DNA from 4 places in the Vibrio sp. T3Y01 genome. Region 1 is predicted to be linked to each of the others. Evidence: predicted binding sites of a transcription regulator. Region 1 holds the regulator's gene; each other region holds the start of a gene.

What was found. Region 1 encodes PurR, which represses purine synthesis genes. Its sites were predicted from a motif close to TNANGNAAACGTTTNCNTNA; they were not measured.
Region 2: a site for PurR is predicted at 768-787, ahead of F0232_RS23125 (NCS2 family permease). Genes of this name have one in related genera too.
Region 3: a site for PurR is predicted at 1,188-1,207, ahead of F0232_RS04600 (phosphoribosylaminoimidazolesuccinocarboxamide synthase). Genes of this name have one in related genera too.
Region 4: a site for PurR is predicted at 1,242-1,261, ahead of F0232_RS08420 (formate--tetrahydrofolate ligase). Genes of this name have one in related genera too.

The regions. Positions count from the first base shown of each region.
Region 1 is NZ_VTXJ01000005.1:152,077-154,285, forward strand. Features, by position in the region: gene F0232_RS07555 (TfoX/Sxy family DNA transformation protein) at 1-481, opposite strand, end outside; cyclic di-GMP riboswitch class I at 609-694, opposite strand; gene purR (HTH-type transcriptional repressor PurR) at 865-1,869, opposite strand; gene torD (molecular chaperone TorD) at 2,186-2,209, opposite strand, start outside.
Region 2 is NZ_VTXJ01000031.1:19,559-21,767, forward strand. Features, by position in the region: gene F0232_RS23125 (NCS2 family permease) at 1-747, opposite strand, end outside; gene F0232_RS23130 (aminoacyl-histidine dipeptidase) at 1,810-2,209, shown strand, end outside.
Region 3 is NZ_VTXJ01000003.1:85,413-87,621, forward strand. Features, by position in the region: gene F0232_RS04600 (phosphoribosylaminoimidazolesuccinocarboxamide synthase) at 1-1,089, opposite strand, end outside; gene F0232_RS04605 (SulA-like leucine-rich domain-containing protein) at 1,327-1,734, opposite strand; gene F0232_RS04610 (hypothetical protein) at 2,072-2,209, opposite strand, start outside.
Region 4 is NZ_VTXJ01000006.1:81,870-84,078, reverse strand. Features, by position in the region: gene F0232_RS08420 (formate--tetrahydrofolate ligase) at 1-1,211, opposite strand, end outside; gene F0232_RS08415 (inosine/guanosine kinase) at 1,483-2,209, opposite strand, start outside.

The DNA of each region.
Region 1 (2,209 bases):
ACGCATGAGAATCCTTGATGGCATTAAATGCGTTTACAGAGCCAGATTCATATAAACGTTCTACGGAATCAATTCCAGCTTTCTTCAACATGCGCTCGGTGGCGAGTCGAAGATTCGGGAGGTCTTTGAGTCGAGTTGGCTTAGCAGCGGACTGTTCAGCTTTCTCTTCTTTTGCAAAGCCCAGAGACGTAGTCGCAAGCTGCAAGATTTTCTCTTGGTCTTGCCATAAGCCTTCGGGTAGAGCGAAATATTTAGTTACGACAGGGAAACCACGCTTTTTGTAGACGTACGGTTGAAACCCTTGTTGCTCGAACTGTTTTGTTGTGCCTTTGTCTGCTCGTATGTGCAACTGGTCATTAACAACCAGAGCAAACATAGTGTCATCAGCAAAAAGACCGAATCCACCAAACATTGAGCGTGATTTTATTTTTCCTAGGGGCTCAAATAACTTCATTGAGTCCTTTAGTATCGGTTTATCCATGTTATTTATCTCGGTGTATTTGAACTACGCCACCAAATAAGCAGGTCCGAGAGATTAGCAAAATGTTGCAATTACATTGTCAATAAGCCGTAAATTACTAAATTATTAGTAGTTACTGCATTTTGCCATCGGTAACCCCGCTACCATACCAACGAGTGGTTTAGGCCGGAAGCTTTGCGTCTCACCTTTTCAAGTGATTTGCCCTGTGCGTGACTGATTGAATAGAATAAAGTTTTTGTTGAATGAGGCTCACACTTGTTATTTCAAAGTGTGATACTGCTTCAATTAATGATCTTTATTATATGAAACTAGGTTTATTTTAGTTGCTGATAAAAAAAACGCACCCAAAGGTGCGCTTGATGAAAATAAACTCAATTTATCAGTTAATTTAACGTTTTAACTGTACTACGTTCAACAATTTCTGGGTGCATTTCGAAGACGCGTTTTTCATGGTCTTTGTCTTTAATACGCTCAAGCAGAATTTCGAAGGCGTTCTTACCGACACGGCGCTTCGGTTGGTGAACGGTAGTCAATGGTGGAGAGAAGTACTCAGCCAGTTCGATGTTATCGTAGCCAATGATAGAGATATCTTCAGGGATACGGATGCCTTTCTGCTGTAGGCGGCTCATCAAGCCTAGTGCCATGGTATCGTTGAAGCAGAATACAGCTGTCGGGCGATCTTCCATATCAACAATTTTGTCAGCGGCTAGAACGGCAGTATCACACTCAAAGTTACCTTCGATGATCATGTCGTCATTTGCAGTAATGTTAGCTTCTTCCAAAGCGCGCTTGTAACCAGCGATACGCTCCACACACGCCGCTTTGTCTAAGTGGCCACTTAAACAAGCAATCTTTGAGTGACCGCGGTCGATTAGGTATTTAGTCGCTAGGTAGCCACCTTCTTCAGAGTTATCGATGATCTTATCTGCTTGAGAACTCTCCGGGCCCCAGTCCATGACTACTTTAGGGATGTCAGCGTGACGGTCTAACATCTCTCTCAGTTCTTCAGTTAGGTCTGAACACATAACCAAGATGCCATCTACACGTTTCTCTGCAAGCATTCGAATGTAGTCACGTTGCTTCTCATAGATACCACCCGTGTTACACAGGATCAAAGTGTAACCTTGACGGTAGCAGTAGCTCTCAACACCATCGATAACTTCTGAGAAGAATAGGTTGGTTGATTGAGTCACTAGCATGCCGATGGTTCGTGTTGAATTACACTTCAAACTACGAGCAACAGCACTTGGTGCATAGTTTAATTCGTCTACCGCTTTATTTACTTTTTCTTGAGTCGCTTCTGCAACAAAACGGGTTTTGTTGATTACGTGAGAAACGGTTGTTGTTGATACGCCGGCTAAGCGAGCGACATCTTTTATAGTGGCCATGGTTTTATCCTATTAGAAGCTACTTTCCCCAAAGTACGGAATGAAGTAGCCGTTAAGCTACCTAACTAAGAGCTTAAACGTGTAGGGCTCTTTGGGTACTAAAGTGTTAAAAAACAAAAAACCGCTATTGAGCGGCTTGTCTTAACACCGAAATGCTCTGAAACTTAATAAGCATAGCATTTCGTGAATGTTTCATATTTTATCGTTTGCGGTCACAATTTTAGACTGACTAGAAAATACTCGCAATAAAATTCACCCAGAAATCCGGGTGAATTGTCACATTCTACTGAATTTATTTACCTAGTCATCTAATAAGCTATTCACCAGCCAAATATTGAGT
Region 2 (2,209 bases), on a different contig from region 1:
GAATAGGAAAGCAAATACAACAGAGATCATACCGATTTCAAATACTGCAGAGAAATCAAGCTGCATGAAAGTCGGAGCAAGGCTTGGTGGTGTAGACATGATGCCGCCGTACTGAACGTCACCAATGATAATGCCAAGAGCTGTAATAGCTAGAATTGCAATCATTACTGCGCCTTTCACACCACGGTGTACAAGAGCAATAGTAAGGAAGAAACCAAGAGCACCAAGGATAGGAGCAATAGCAGTAATGTCGCCAAGTGATACTTTAGTTGCAGGGTTAGAGACCACGATGCCAGCATTGCTAAGCGCGATAAATGCTAGGAAAAGACCGATACCCGCAGAGATACCTACACGCAAAGACATAGGAATCGAGTTGATAATCCATTCACGGATCTTAAAGATGCTCAAGAAAATGAAGATCACACCCGAAACAAACACTGCCGCTAGCGCAACTTGCCACGTGTAACCCATGCCCATTACAACCGCGTAGGTAAAGAAGGCATTCAGGCCCATACCTGGAGCTTGAGCAATTGGGTAGTTAGCAACGAAGCCCATGATGAAACAGCCAATAGCAGCCGCTAAACAGGTTGCTACAAATACAGCGCCGTGGTCCATACCAGCATCAGCTAGGATCATTGGGTTTACAAAAATGATGTAAGCCATTGTTAGGAAGGTTGTTAGACCTGCGATGATTTCAGTGCGCACATTGGTGCCGTTTTCACTGAGTTTGAATAGCTTTTCGAACATTATCGAATCCTATAAGGGTAAAAAGTAAACGGTTGCGTAATCGATTGGCTGTGGATTATAAAGTTATCAAATAACAAATTCCAGATAGAATTAAGGCTCTAAATAATATTTATCAGAATGACGTATGAAACCAAGCGATTAAAAACCACATCAAAAAAGAAAAATACACATTAAAAACAATAGACTAAAAACAATTTAATGGTCGTTTTTATTTGATTACTTTTTCAACCATCAGTTATTTTCATTAAGAATCTGGCGCTAAATTTGCCAATTCAAACCCACAAGAGTTGTCCGATTTTCAACAGGATCGGTAATAAGGCTCAAATTGATATTTTGCTGTTTAAAAAACAACCGAGCATAGTTGTAGATAGATGACGAATCACAGCTGGGGATAAAGTAGCAGGCAAAAAAAACGCCACTCAAAACTGAGTGGCGGTAGAATCTGTCAACCAAGAGGGTTGTAAGAGAATTCCAATATATAGGGGTGAACAAAACTGTTCGAGTTACATGCTTACGGTATTAGTAACCGAAGCTTGTAGGGTATGCAAAGTTGCTAGTGTAAACAGAGTTGTTAAGCCAGAACATTGCAGATGGTAAACCTTTCATAACTATCACCTTAATAAATCAATAAAAAACGAATTTGATTTCTCGGTTCCTTGGAGGCGATAAACGGACTCATCCTTTGAGCATTTACTCTTCACTTCAGAAGTTGGTTATAAATATACCTCAAAGAAAAAAGATTACAAGTATTTTTTGCTTCAGGTCACACTTTTAGCCATTTAAGGTTATTTTGCAAACTCAATCATGTAATTAAATTACAGAATTGAGTCTAAATAAACGTTTGCTTGTTTCTTTTATAAGCATCAAGGCGCTTAACCAAGATCAAATGAACAGGATGGCGTTCAAAATTTGAAGGATTTAAGGTTTAGAAGCGCTACTCGTGAAAACGGTCTAGTGGTATGCTGTCGGCATCAAAACAGACCTATATTTTAGGTTTTTGTTCTATGTTTAAACCCATAGGAACCCTAAATATATGGTTATCAAATAAAAAAGGAGTCATCCGTGTCTGAATTCCATTCTGAGATCAGTAAATTATCCCCTGCCCCTCTTTGGCAGTTCTTCGATAAGATTTGCTCAATCCCACACCCTTCAAAGCATGAAGAAGAGCTTGCTCAATACATTATTGCTTGGGCGACAGAGCAAGGCCTAGATGTACGCCGTGATCCAACGGGTAACGTATTCATCAAAAAGCCTGCGACGCCGGGTATGGAAAACAAAAAAGGTGTTGTGCTACAAGCTCACATCGATATGGTTCCACAAAAGAACGAAGATACGGTTCACGACTTCACTAAAGACCCGATCCAACCGTACATCGACGGTGAGTGGGTTACTGCAAAAGGCACAACACTTGGCGCAGATAACGGCATGGGTATGGCATCATGCTTAGCGGTTCTTGCATCAA
Region 3 (2,209 bases), on a different contig from region 1:
GTAGTCAGCACGCAATACGTCGATGATCTCTTGTTTAGGGTTTTCGCTCAGTACAATCTCAGCGCCAGTAATCTTTGCTGCGATATCAAGGTAAGTGCGAGAAAGAGACATCAGTGCATCCAATGGCAATTCATTGTCACGCGCTAGCGCTTCACGCTCTGGCATACGCTCTTTATTAAGGAGAATATCGGCATCAGGGAAGTAGTTAAGTAGGAACTGACGGAAACCTTCTTTTGAGTTTTCAACGATGTTGCCATTGTTGTATTGCTCTGTATCCCAGATACGAGATGAGTCAGGTGTGCCCACTTCGTCCATGTAGATAAGCTTCTCTTTGCCTTGTGCATCGTTCACGTAACCAAACTCAAACTTGGTATCAACGAAGGTTTGGTCTACTTTCTCTAACGCGTCACTGATGACGTTAAAGCCTTCTTTCAATAGCTTCTCGTAGTGCGCGATATCGCTCTCTTGAGAGAAGTTAAACGCTGCAAAGTTATCTTGGATGTTCTGACGTGTGATGTTTACATCGTCCGCTTCTGGTACACCAGGAATGCCTTTCAAAATACCTTTAGTCGAAGGAGTGATTAGAAGCTCTGGTAGTTTCTTATCTTTTTCTAGACCTTCTGGCATTTCGATACCACAGAATTCACGCTCACCATTTGCGTATGCACGCCACATAGAGCCTGTGATGTATTGACGACAAATCGCTTCAATCATTACTGGGCGCGCTTTTTGTACAATCCATACGAATGGGTGAGGGATATCAAGAATATGGCTGTCAGCAAGACCGTTGTCTTTAAAAAGCTTGAACCAATGGTTAGAGATAGCATTAAGCGCAGCGCCTTTACCAGGAACACCTTTCAGGTTGCCTTCACCACGCCAGATACAATCAAATGCAGAGATACGGTCACTGATTACCATGATAGCTAACGGAGCATCAGGTGCTACGTCGTAGCCTTTCTCTTTAATTAGTCGTTGGCTATCTTCTTCAGTTAACCAGTAAACCGAACGAACCTTGCCACTGTGGACAGGTTTATCAGTGCGGATTGGGAGGTCATCATTTACGGCAAGAACTTGATCAGCGAGGCTCATTTAGACATTCCTATCTTTTATCAAACGTCATACAGAGAAGTGCAATGTGCACATGATTAGACGGGCATTATACCCAATCTAACGTTTGCTTCCAGAGAAAAAGCAAACGTTTGCTAAATCAACTAATCAAATAAAAACCCCTGCCTAACTATCCACCAAATTTAAGGCGAAATGTAGGGCAGGGGAAGGCAGTATATTTGGACTATATTACTGAGCTATCTAGTAGCGCTATGTTGCTTAGTGAATGCGCTCTGAGTTGGCATCCATGAAGAAAACCTCACACTGGAAACGCATACCTAATGTTCTTAAGTATTGTTGGCTAAATTGATCAATTGACGCGCTAGCAACGATCGCACTCGCATTCTTAGAGCGGATCGCTTTCTCTACTGTTTCAGCTTCGGTCATTTGGTGAGAAGCTTTCATGTGAATAACGCGGTCGCAGCATACGTTATGCTTCTGCAGCTGCTTAGCGGATGGTCTTGGCGTTTGAGCCGTAAATAGTAGCCATTGATGTTGATTGGACAGTAACGCCATTTTTGCAAATAACGCTTCATCAGTTGAATGATGAGCTGAGCGAGAAGCTGATGCAAATGCGCCGTGAATTAGCGGGCTAGAGTGTTGTGCTTTAACGTGTGCTTGAATCATTTTGCTGTCCTTATATACATGCTGTATGTGTATACAGTAGTTTTTGTTGCTTATAAGATCAAGCGCTTTTTGCGGGATTATTGGACGATTTCTTATAGTGAAATGAAGTTTGTGCTTATAAGTCCATGAAATTAATTGATAAATTAAATTTGAATGATTTTGTTGTTTTTCTCAGAAATGGAAAAAAGTGTGAGCTTTATACAGGTGTATACAGTAGTTTTCTGTAAAAACCACTGTATATACCTGTATAGAAGATAAGAAGATAAGAAGATAAGAAGATAAACGCTGGGCACAAAAAAAGCGCCTAAGGCGCTTTCTTATATTTCAATGGTGTAGCTTATCTCAGTGTTGCTTGGGAGAGTTTTGCTCTCATTTCCATCTCACCAATATTGAACTGGCGAACATCCATGGTCGCGATATCATTGCAATCTTTACATGCATGATGGCACTTACCATCTAGGTAGTCGTGCTTCTT
Region 4 (2,209 bases), on a different contig from region 1:
TTAATGGCAACAACAGTAGGCACGCCATATTGCTTAACGTTGTTGATGTGCCATTTTAGGTTTTCGAAACCAGCAATTAGCGCATCTTGGTCATCACTGAAGATTGAATCTGGTAGTGGATTACCAGGTCTCAAGTCATATAAGCCTGAGTTAGCCTTTAACCCACGCAATGTCGCAACAACTACCGCACAGTCGGGCTTCTTATTGGAAGCTTTCGCTTTGATATTACATGCTTTTTCGAAGCCCATATCAGAACCAAAACCGCCTTCAGTCACCACAAAGTCACTCAGTTTTAGCGCAATCTTATCGGCAATAATTGATGAGTTGCCATGGGCGATGTTTGCGAATGGACCGGCGTGGATTAGGGTTGGAACGCCTTCAAGCGTTTGCATCAATGTCGGCTCAATGGAGTCTTTCATCGTCACTGTCATTGCACCAGCGACACCAAAGTCTTCTGCGGTTAAAGGTTGACCTTGATTATTGTAGGCAAGAACAACCCGACCAATACGTTGACGTAAGTCTTGAAGGTCATCGGCCAGTGCTAAAATAGCCATAAGTTCTGAGGCCGCTGAGATATCAAATCCGTCTTCGCGTTCATAACCGTTGATCGTTTTATCAGATTCGTTTTTACCCACAGTGATCATACGTAATGCGCGGTCATTATGATCGAGTACACGTCTCCAAACAATTCTGCTGGAATCGATATCCAAGGCTTTCAAGCCAGAGCGCGCCTCAAAAGCTTCTAAGCCTTCACGTTGTTCGTGATAGAAACGTGCATCGATCGCTGCAGAGGCAAGGTTATGAGCGGCCGTTACGGCATGAATGTCGCCAGTCAGGTGAAGGTTTAATTCGTCCATAGGCGCAACTTGAGAGTAACCACCGCCAGCAGCACCACCTTTAACACCGAATACTGGGCCCATTGAAGGCTGGCGAATACACGCCATTGCTGATTGGTTAATCTTGGCAAGCCCTTGCGCTAACCCGATGGTCGTTACCGTCTTACCTTCACCGAGTGGCGTGGGCGTAATCGCAGTCACAACAACCAGTTTTCCGTCAGGTTTCTCTGATAAGCGTTCAAGTGATTTGAGAGACACCTTCGATTTATATTGCCCTAATGGCTGGTGTTCATTGTTTTGTAGGCCAGCGTGCTTGGCAACCTCACTGATGTTTTTAAGGGAAGTAGAGCGACAAATATCGATATCAGACTGCATATTTGATCCTTATATCAGAACCGAAAGGTGGTACGTAAACGTTTGCGTGGCGATGGTACTGTATAAATTTGCTAAGTAAAGGCAAACCACAGGAATTATGTGCTGGAAGATAACAGATTTGAAGAGTCATTGCGCGAGATCAAATCTTCAATGAGCAAAATATTCGATTTGATTTTGCATTAAGTGCACACATTTACGTTTAATACAAAAAGGGCTGCATATCGCAGCCCTTTAAGATAGGAAAGGTAACTCAGGTAATAAGTAACGTGGATTAACGATCCCAGTATGTTTCTTCTAAGCTATCTTCGCGTTCTGGTAATGCGCGAGAAAGGCGAGGAGAGTGCTGTGTTAATACTTCGTAACTTACACGGTTTGCGTACTTACAAATTTGAGACAGTGAAGAGTACGTTAGACACGCGTGCTCGTGTTTCTCTGAGTTTGGTACGTTAACGAAGTGGTAGCTGTTTGCTGCCATGTCGTGTAACAGAGCTGAAAGTGCGCCATCACCAGCACCGTTAGTGTTCTTAATCTCTAATGGGCCACCAAGGTATGGGCCAATGTGAGAGTACACTTTTACTGGGTTTTCACAGTCTTGCTTACGCATTGCACGGCTGAATTCGTACTTGTTGAACTCAGGGATATTACCTGGCAATAGTGGAAGCGTAGTTTCGCGTTTGGCTAGCTCGTCTGTGTAACCTGCCATGTAAAGGCCGATTGGACCAGCAGTACACAGTACTAGGTCAACCCACTCTAGAGCTTTGTTCGCTGCAAGAAGTGGATCTTTTTCGCCTGTTAACGCTTCACCTTCGTCTTCATTCATCGCAACGATAGTCACGTTCTCTTTCAGGTATTCTTGCCACCATTCAGCATTACCTTCGATCACGTACTTTGTACCAAGCGTAAGAACAACTGGCACGTTATGCGCTTTTGCATACTCAATCGCTTTTTGTACCGCTTTTGGCATTGGATCTTCAGGATTACCACGCATTAGGTATGAA